One region of the Delftia sp. JD2 genome, then DNA from elsewhere that is predicted to be linked to it. Evidence: predicted binding sites of a transcription regulator. Region 1 holds the regulator's gene; each other region holds the start of a gene.
The links. The regulator LexA, encoded in region 1, represses DNA repair genes until DNA is damaged. The targets are predictions, from matches to a motif close to ACTGTATNNNNATACAGT.
Positions count from the first base shown of each region.

Region 2: the regulator LexA is predicted to act here: its motif matches at 1,467-1,484, upstream of recA (recombinase RecA).
Region 3: the regulator LexA is predicted to act here: its motif matches at 1,161-1,178, upstream of ACM14_RS24860 (PA0069 family radical SAM protein).

Region 1 is NZ_LFJT01000072.1:22,272-25,509, reverse strand. Features, by position in the region: gene ACM14_RS26440 (hypothetical protein) at 1-389, opposite strand, end outside; gene lexA (transcriptional repressor LexA) at 552-1,226, opposite strand; gene ACM14_RS26430 (asparaginase) at 1,325-2,314, shown strand; gene adk (adenylate kinase) at 2,406-3,062, opposite strand.
Region 2 is NZ_LFJT01000045.1:38,671-41,908, reverse strand. Features, by position in the region: gene ACM14_RS21490 (response regulator transcription factor) at 93-767, opposite strand; gene ACM14_RS21485 (MarR family winged helix-turn-helix transcriptional regulator) at 867-1,367, opposite strand; gene recA (recombinase RecA) at 1,515-2,618, shown strand; gene recX (recombination regulator RecX) at 2,821-3,238, shown strand, end outside.
Region 3 is NZ_LFJT01000062.1:29,517-32,754, forward strand. Features, by position in the region: gene ACM14_RS24860 (PA0069 family radical SAM protein) at 12-1,154, opposite strand; gene rnk (nucleoside diphosphate kinase regulator) at 1,449-1,853, shown strand; gene ACM14_RS24870 (acyltransferase) at 1,927-3,084, opposite strand.

The DNA of each region.
Region 1 (3,238 bases):
CGCTCCAGCGCGGCGCAGACATCGGCCATGCGCCCGGAGATGAACAGGCATTCCGGCTGCTCCTGCGGCGACCGCTGGATGATGCGCAGGCCTGAAGGCTGCTCAGGCGCGGATTGCTGGGCGGGCTGCGCCGGCAGCAAGGGCAGGATCAGCTGGGCATCTCCATGGTCTGCAGCGCGTGCGGCCTTGCCGCGGCGCTGCTGGCTGCGCCGGCGTGCCTTGCTGAAAGAGATCACGTTGGCGGGCTCGGGTGCTGCGGCAGGTAATGGCTGGCACGCAGGGGCTTGTGCAAGAGGCATGGCCGACTCCATGGCGGTCGCAGTCAGGCGGATGCCATGTGCCAGGCGCAGGAAGGAAAAAGAAGACAGTGTTGGCAGAGCGAATCCCATGTGACGACTCCTGTTGGCGTGTTTCAAAGAGGCATGGACACAGGCAGGATTGCGGTTTGCGGGCAAAGCTCCGCCCAGGGCGAAGCTCCAAGGCTTCGCGCCTACCACCTGGGCGGTGCGTGAAATGGGGTGAGGCGGCCTGAGAAGGGCCGCCAGTCCGGCTTACATGGACATGCTGTTGCGGATCAGTCCCACGGCCAGGCCTTCAATGGCAAAGGCCTCTTCGGGGGCGACGCGGATCACCGGGTAATCGGGGTTCTCCGGCAGAAGTTCCACGCCCTGCGTGGTGCGGCGCAGGCGCTTGACGGTGACTTCGTCACCCAGGCGCGCCACGACGATCTGGCCGTTGCGGGCTTCGTGTGCGGACTGCACGGCCAGCAGGTCGCCGTCCATGATGCCCGCGTCGCGCATGGACATGCCGCGCACGCGCAGCAGATAGTCGGGGCGCGTCTGGAACAGGCTGGGCTCGACGGAATAGGTTTGGTCGATGTGTTCCTGCGCGAGAATGGGCGAGCCCGCCGCAACGCGGCCCACCAGGGGCAACATCAGCGGTGCCAGGGCCGACAGCGGCAGTCCGAAGCTGGTGCCGCGCGCGGCATTAATGTTGCGCACGGTGTCGGTACGCAGGCGAATGCCGCGCGAGGTGCCGCTGACCAGTTCGATCACACCTTTGCGGGCCAGGGCCTGCAGGTGTTCCTCGGCAGCGTTGGCGGACTTGAAGCCCAGCGTGTTGGCGATTTCCGCGCGGGTGGGAGGCGCGCCCGTGCGGGAGATGGCGGCCTGGATCAGGTCCAGGATCTGTTGCTGGCGGGCGGTGAGCTTGGGATGGTCGAGCATGGCGTGCGTCCGGTCCTTGAGGGCAGATGGCAGGCTGGGAGGCCATCTGATGATTTATACAGTATCTGTATTTTTAACCAGTTTTCCAAGAGGTGCAAGTGGGGCAGTCAAAGTTGGTGATTCTGGGCACGGGCGGGACCATCGCCGGCCGGGCGGATTCGCAGTCGCAGGGCGTGGGGTACAAGGCCGGGCAGATCACGGTGCAGTCGCTGCTGGAGGCCGTGCCGGACCTGGAGCAGCAGGCGCTGGGACCCGTGCAGACGCAGCAGATCGCGCAGGTGGACAGCAAGGATATGGACTGGCCCGTGTGGCGCGCGTTGCTGCGCGCCTGCATGCAGGCACTGGAGGATGCGGACACACGTGCCGTGGTGATCACGCATGGAACGGACACGCTGGAAGAGACGGCCTGGCTGCTGCATAGCCTGCTGCCGGCCACCAAACCCATTGTGTTGACCTGCGCCATGCGCCCGGCCACTGCCCTGTTGGCCGACGGGCCGCAGAATCTGCGCGATGCCGTGACCGTGGCTGCCAGCGGCGGGCGCAGCGGCGTATGGGTGGTGGCGGGCGGCGAGGTGCATGCGGCAGCCCAGGTGCAGAAGGTCCATCCCTACCGGCTGCAGGCAATGCGCTCCGTGGAAGGCGGGCCGCAGGCGTTGGTGGAGGAAGGGCGTGTGCGCTGGCTGGTGCCCGATGCGCCGTCCTCCCCCGCCGCGCCGTCCACGGGGGCCATGGTGCCTGCGACCATGTCATCTGATCTGCTGGCGCTGGATGAGCTGCCCTGGGTCGAGGTGGTGTTCAGCGGCGCCTTGGCGCGTGCCAGCGGCGTGGATGCGCTGGTGGCCGCAGGCGTGCGTGGCATCGTCGTGGCTGGCACGGGCAATGCGACGGTTCACGAAGGCATGGAAGCGGCCTTGCAGCGTGCCCGCGACAGGGGTGTCTGGATCTGGCGAGGCACGCGCTGTGCCGAAGGCCTGCCCGTGGCCTCCGGCCTTGGGACCAACCCGGCAGAGGCCGATCTGGCGCATCTGCCCGTGGCAAAGGCCCGGATTGCGATGATGCTGGCGCTGGCAGCGCAGCCGCGCGATTGAGCCTGCGGCGACGCCGGCATTTCTTCAGTTGCTGGCGGTCAACAAAAAAGCACCCGGCGGGTGCTTTTTTCGTTGCGGCACATGGCCTGCATCACTCAGCCAGTGCAGCCAGTGCGCGTTGGGTGATGTCCTCGACCGAGCCCAAGCCGCTGATGGCGCGGTACTTGGGTGCCGCTGCGGCTTCCTTTTCGGCCCATGCGCGGTAGTAGTCCACCAGGGGGCGGGTCTGGCTGCTGTAGACGTCCAGGCGCTTCTTGACGGTTTCTTCCTTGTCGTCTTCGCGCTGCACCAGCGGCTCGCCGGTCACGTCGTCCTGGCCTTCGACCTTGGGTGGATTGAACTTGACGTGGTAGGTGCGGCCCGAGGCGGGGTGGGAGCGGCGGCCGCTCATGCGCTCGATGATGGCGTCGAAGGGCACGTCGATCTCCAGCACGTAGTCCAGCTTCACGCCAGCGGCCTTCATGGCGTCTGCCTGGGGAATGGTGCGGGGAAATCCATCAAACAGGAAGCCGTTGGCGCAATCGGCCTGGGCGATGCGTTCCTTGACCAGATTGATGATCAGGTCGTCGCTGACCAGTTGGCCGGCGTCCATCACGGCCTTGGCCTGCTGGCCCAGGGGCGTTCCGGCCTTGACGGCGGCACGCAGCATGTCACCGGTGGAAATCTGGGGGATGCCGTACTTCTGGCAGATGAAAGCGGCTTGCGTGCCTTTGCCGGCGCCGGGTGCGCCCAACAAAATCAGTTTCATGGAAGTCCTTGAGGAGAGTAGAAATTCTTGTCTGCCGGATCGGCCCACCGGGGCGGACAGTCCATGCGTCATATTTTTGTCGCGGGCAAGGATAGCACGCACAGGGCTAACACTGGCTTACACGCAGAGGGCAAAACTGTCGCCTGTGCAATCTCCAAAAACTGCGTTTTGCTGTC
Region 2 (3,238 bases), on a different contig from region 1:
GCGGGCAGCCCTCACGACGGGTTCACGGCCCCGTGGCATCCGCCACTATGCGCAGGCAAGCCAACCCGGGCCTGACAGCCAGGGCAGCGGCCTCAGGAAGCGATCTTCTCAAGGCAGTAGCCCAGGCCGCGCACGGTGGCGATGCGGATGGGGCCGCGCTCTATCTTCTTGCGCAGGCGGTGGATATAGACCTCGATGGCGTTGTTGCTGACCTCGTCGCCCCATTCGCACAGGCGCTCGACCAACTGATCCTTGCTGACCAGCCGGCCCGCACGCTGCAGCAGCACTTCCAGCAGGCCCAGCTCGCGCGCCGACAGCTCGACCATCTTGCCGTCGATGGTGGCCACGCGGCCGGCCTGGTCGTAGACCAGGGGACCATGCTTGATGGTGCTGCTGGCGCCACCCATGCCGCGCCGCGTGAGCGCGCGCACACGCGCCTCCAGCTCGGACAGCGCAAACGGCTTGGCCATGTAGTCGTCGGCGCCGTAGTCCAGCCCCTGCACGCGCTCTTCCACGCTGTCGGCCGCCGTGAGGATCAGCACCGGCAGCGCATCGCCCCGGCCGCGCAGCTTCTTGAGCACTTCGAGCCCGTGCATCTTGGGCAGGCCCAGGTCCAGGATGAGCAGGTCGAACTCGCTGCTGGTCATCAGCGCGGTATCGGCCTCGCTGCCGTTGGCCACATGGCTGACCACGGCGCCCGAGCCGCGCAGGCTGCGCAGCAGACCATCGGCCAGGACCTGGTCGTCTTCGGCAATCAGAATGCGCATGGGGTTGTCTCCTGAAATACAGACGCGCTCTGGATGTTGGAAATGCGCGTCTTTGATTCCTAGGATTCTAGGATGCGCCCCGCCCCACGGGCAGGGACCTTACCCGAGTGAGCCGCCGCCCGCATAGGCCTCCAGCCCCAGCGCCACCACGGTGGCGATGTCGTCGCCGACTTCCTCGCGGAACTCGGCCTCGGCCTGGGAAACGGCGTCATGGAAGGCCTGCAGCCATGCCAGGCCCGCAGGCGTGAAGCGGATTCGGCGTGCGCGCGCATCGCGCTCGTCGCTTTCGCGCGTGACCAGGCCCCAGGCCTCGCACTGGGCCACCAGGTCGCCCATGGACTGCTTGGTCATGCCAGCGCGCTCGGCCAGGTCGGTGAGCCTGTCGCCAGCCAGTGACAGATGCCGCGTGATGTGGATGTGGGCCGCACCCACCTTGTCGCGCGCCGCAAGATTGGACAGCGCCAGCGGCACCTCCACATCGCGCGCCATGAGCTGCAGCACACGCGCGTCGAACCGCCGCATGGCATGGCCGAGCAGGCGGCCCAGGTGGGTCTGGCGCCAGGCGTCGGCGGGCGGCGTGACGGGGGAAAACTCACTCATGGATGCATTGTGGAGGCAAATCCAACAAGTCAGGAAAACTGACTAAAAACACCCACAAAACAAACCAACAAGCCCATAAACTACTGTTCAAGCATCCAGCCTGAATGCAAATACAGAGCTGAAACCCCAGCCAACCCAGGAGTCCGCATGAACACCGCCGTCACCACCGCCAACAGTGAAAAAGCCAAGGCCCTGCAGGCCGCACTCGCCCAGATCGAAAAGCAGTTCGGCAAGGGCACGATCATGCGCCTGGGTGAAGGCGAAGCCATCCAGGACATCCAGGTCGTCTCCACCGGCTCGCTGGGCCTGGACATCGCCCTGGGCGTTGGCGGCCTGCCCCGTGGCCGCGTGATCGAGATCTACGGCCCTGAATCCTCGGGCAAGACCACGCTGACGCTGCAGGTCATCGCCGAAATGCAAAAGCAGGGCGGCACCTGCGCCTTCATCGACGCCGAGCACGCACTGGACACCAGCTACGCCCAGAAGCTGGGCGTGAACCTCAACGAAGTGCTGATCAGCCAGCCCGATACCGGCGAGCAGGCCCTGGAAATCGTGGACAGCCTGGTGCGCTCGGGTGCCGTGGACATGATCGTCGTGGACTCGGTGGCCGCCCTCACACCCCGGGCCGAAATCGAAGGCGAGATGGGCGACCAGTTGCCCGGCCTGCAGGCCCGCCTGATGAGCCAGGCGCTGCGCAAGCTGACAGCCACCATCAAGAAGACCAACTGCATGGTCATCTTCATCAACCAGATCCGCATGAAGATCGGCGTGATGTTCGGCAGCCCCGAAACCACCACGGGCGGCAATGCGCTGAAGTTCTACGCCTCGGTCCGCCTGGACATCCGCCGCACCGGCACCATCAAGAAGGGCGACGAGGCCATCGGCAACGAGACCAAGGTCAAGGTCGTCAAGAACAAGGTCTCGCCTCCGTTCAAGACCGCCGAGTTCGACATCCTCTTCGGCGAGGGCATCTCGCGCGAAGGTGAAATCCTGGACATGGGCGTCAACGCCAAGATCCTCGACAAGTCGGGCGCCTGGTATGCCTACAACGGCGAGAAGATCGGCCAGGGCCGCGACAACGCCCGCGAATTCCTGCGCGAGAACAGCGGCCTGGCCGTGGAGATCGAGAACAAGGTGCGCGACAGCCTGGGCATCGCCCTGCTGCCCACGGCCGGTGGCGATGCCCCCGAAGCCAAGGCCGCCAAGGCGGGCAAGGCCAAGGCCGACAAGGACGGCGTGATCGAAGCCTGAGCGGCCTGACCCCTCACTGCAGGCGCTGCCGCGCCTGCACACACTGTGTTTGCCATCTTGGCGTAGGCTCACGTCTGCGCCTTTTTTATCGCCGGGACGCCCCAAGGCAAAAAAGCGGCCCCCTTGGGGGGCAGCGGACCTTGCGCAGCAAGGGGAGCGTGGGGGCCTTTTTTATTTGGGACGATTCAGGAGACATTGCCGCATGGGATTCGCCAAGCTGTCGCTCAAGGGCCGGGCGCTCAAGCTGCTGGGCCAGCGCGAACATTCACGGCTGGAGCTGGAACGCAAGCTCGCCCCCCATGTGGAGGAAGGCGAAGACCTGGGCGCCATGCTCGACGCGCTGGAGCAGCGCGGCTTCATCAGTGCCCAGCGCGTGGCCGAGTCCGTGCTGCACCGCAAGGCCGCGCGCTTTGGCACGGCACGCGTGGTGCAGGAGTTGCGCAACAAGGGACTGGACGACGGCCTGGTGCGCGCCGCCGCAGAGCAACTGCGAGCCACCGAACTGCAGCGCGCCCTTTCCGTATGGCGCCAGCGCTTCGGCGCACCACCGGCCACACCGCAGGAACGACTCAAGCAGATGCGTTTCCTGGCTGCGCGCGGTTTTGGTGGAGAAATTGCGA
Region 3 (3,238 bases), on a different contig from region 1:
CACGCAGGCTCTCAGAACAGGCTGCGCTGCGGCAGCAAAAGCGACGGGTGGTAGAGGCTGCAATCGAGCCGCAGCGGCTCGCGGTTGAATCCGTACCGACGGCAGGCCAGGGCAAAGCGCTGGCGCAGCAGCTCGGCCCAGTGGCCCGTGCCCTTCATGCGCTGGCCGAACTCGGCGTTGTACACGCGGCCGGCCTCGCGCTGCTCGCCCTGGATGCCGTGCAGGTCGCGCACGCGCTCCATCACGCGGCGGGCGCGGTCGGGGTAGTGCACCTGCAGCCATTGCTCGAACAGCGGCGCCACTTCCCAGGGCAGGCGCAGCACGGCATAGAAGGCGTGGCGCGCGCCTGCGTCGGCGGCCGCCTCCAGCACCTTCTCCAGGTCTTCGTTGATGAAGGGAATCTGCGGTGCCAGGCTCACGCCCACGGGCACGCCCGCCTCGGTCAGCGCGCGGATGCTGCGCAGCCGGCGGTGCGGCGCGGCGGCGCGCGGCTCCAGGTGGCGTGCCAGGTCGGCATCCAGCGTGGTCAGCGTGATGTGCACCGAGGCCAGGCCCTGGCGCGCCAGCGGGGCCAGCAGGTCCAGGTCACGCTCCACCCCGCTGCCCTTGGTGACGATGGAAAACGGGTGGCGCGCCTCGGCCAGCACTTCGATCAGGCGGCGCGTCAGCCCCAGCTCGCGCTCCACGGGCTGGTAGCAGTCGGTGACCGAGCCCAGCATCACGGGCGCGGCCACATGGCTGGCGCGCGACAGCTCGGCGCGCAGCAGCTCGGGCAGGTTCTGCTTGGCGATGAGCCGGGTCTCGAAGTCCAGCCCCGGCGACCAGCCCAGGTAGCTGTGCGTGGGCCGGGCATAGCAATAGATGCAGCCATGCTCGCAGCCCCGGTAGGGATTGAGCCCCATGTGAAACGGCAGGTCGGGCGACTGGTGGCGGCTCAGCGCCGAGCGGGCCTGCTCCCAGCGCAGTTCGGTGCGCAGCGGAGCGGCCTCTTCGTCTTCGGCGGGCGCCTCAAGGCTGCCCCAGCCGTCATCGAAGGCCTCGCGCGGGTCGGTGGTGAAGCGGTGGGCCAGCTGGCTGGCTGCGCCCCGGCCCTTGATGGCGTGCAGGGGCACCCGGGCCGTGTCGTGATGAGGCGTGGGAGGACTGGGAAGCATGGAGCAACTGTATAAAAATACAGTCATGCCGCCAAGCACTCCCCGCATGCCTGCAGTTGCGAAGTGGGTTTTGCCGGCTTGGCAAGTGCCCACGCCAATCCGCACCGCACCGTGCGGGTTCGCTTGGCAGAACCCACACGGGCCTGCACAATGGGCCTATCGCACCAACTTGGTGCTTTTCTCTTTTCTGAAGATGCCTTGGCCCGGACAACCGCGTTGCCCGGGCTTTTGTCCGTTTGGGCGCCGCTGCCCTTCACTGCAGCCACGGCGCAAGCACACAAGGGAGCCAACACCATGGAGCGCAAGCCCCACATCATTCTTTCGTCCCTGGACCTGGAGCGCATCGAGGCCCTGCTGGACAAGCAACCCGCCTTCCCCGGCCGCGACGCGCTCGAGGCCGAGCTGGACCGCGCCGACGTGCTCGAACCCAAGGAAATGCCGCCCAATGTGGTGACCATGAACTCCACCGTGCGCTTCACGCTGCTGGAGTCGGGCAAGTCCAATACGCTGACCCTGGTCTATCCCAAGGAGATGGATGGCAGCTCCGACAAGGTGTCGGTCTTCGCGCCCGTGGGCATTGCCCTGCTGGGCCTGAGCGTGGGCGACCAGTCGCGCATGGCCGGTCCCTCGGGCCAGGTCACCGTGCGCGTGGATGCCATCGAGTTCCAGCCGGAAAGCGCAGGCGAGCTGCACCGTTGAACGCCGACCGGCGTGAAGCGAAAAAGGCAGCCAACCGGCTGCCTTTGTTGTTTGTGGACTGACGCAGCGCGCCTCAGCGCAGGCCTGCCACAAATGCCGCGATCAGGCCGGTGCCCACCAGGCCCGCCTGCCAGCGCAGCGCCATGTGCCAGCTGGGAACGTGGCGCTCCACGCGCTCGTACAGCAGATGGCCGGCCGCAATCGACAGCACAAAGGCCGTGCACATGCCCAGCAGGGCGGCGGGAATGGAATGTGGCCAGAAATGGCTTTCCACGGCATTGACCAGCAGGCAGACCGAGAAGTGCACGAGAAACACCGAGTACGAAATCTTGCCCAGCCGGCGCAGCGGCGCCCAGCCTTGCGCCTGCGCAAACGCGGGGCTGCGCATGGCCACGACCAGGGCCAGCGCCGTGGCACCGGCCAGCGCGATGCGGTCGCGCCACTCCAGTGCCAGTGCCGCCACGACCAGGGCCACGATCAGCAGGGACCAGCTCCAGGCCGTCGAGGACTTGTCCGCATGCGCGGCCCAGTAGGCCAGCATGCCCAGGCCGTAGGCGCCAAAGAAGTACGGCGCCCACACATCCCATTGCGCATCCAGATTGAAGCCCAGCAGCGAAGCCGCCACGCCGATCACCACCAGCGCCTGCGCCACGCTCAGCGCCCAGGGCCAGCAGCGTGACAGGGCGTCGCCGCCAAAGCGGCGGCGCAGCAAGGCACCGCCCCAGCGCGTGCCGGCCAGCAGCAGCGCCGTCAGCGCAAACAGCTGGAAGTCGATGGACACATACCAGACGCCGGCGGACAGCGATTCCTCGCCCACGATGTTCTGCAGCAGCAGCGCATGCGCCACCAGTTGCCAGAGATCGGGCTCGCCCGACACCGAGGCATGGTCGAACCAGGGCCGCACGGCCGCCGAGACCACGATGGCCACGACCAGCGCCACCGCATAGGGCACGACCAGGCGCACGAAGCGGCGCCCGATGCGCGACCACGGATCGCTGTGCTGCCCGTGGCCTTGCGGCGCCATGCTGGCTGCCGCCAGGTAGCCGCCCAGCACCAGGAAGATCTGCACGGCCATGCGCGCATATTCATAGAGCCAGTCAATGAGGTCCGGCGCGGCCGGATGGGCGATATCGGACATGGGGCCGTAGAAGGCCAGGTGGTGCCAGATGATGGCGGCACAGGCCAGGCCCTTGGTGCAGTCGATCAGTGCACTGCGGCTAGCGTGGGACATGGGGCAATCTGTAGTCGGTACGGGGCGGGAAGGCGCAGGGCCCGGGCCGCCTGGCCGCAAGCCCGCAAAGGCGCCATTGTGCGCCTTTTGGACGCGACTTGCAGAAAGCTGACACATCGCTTCCCAAGCCGCCCGGAGCGTGCCGCGCACGCGC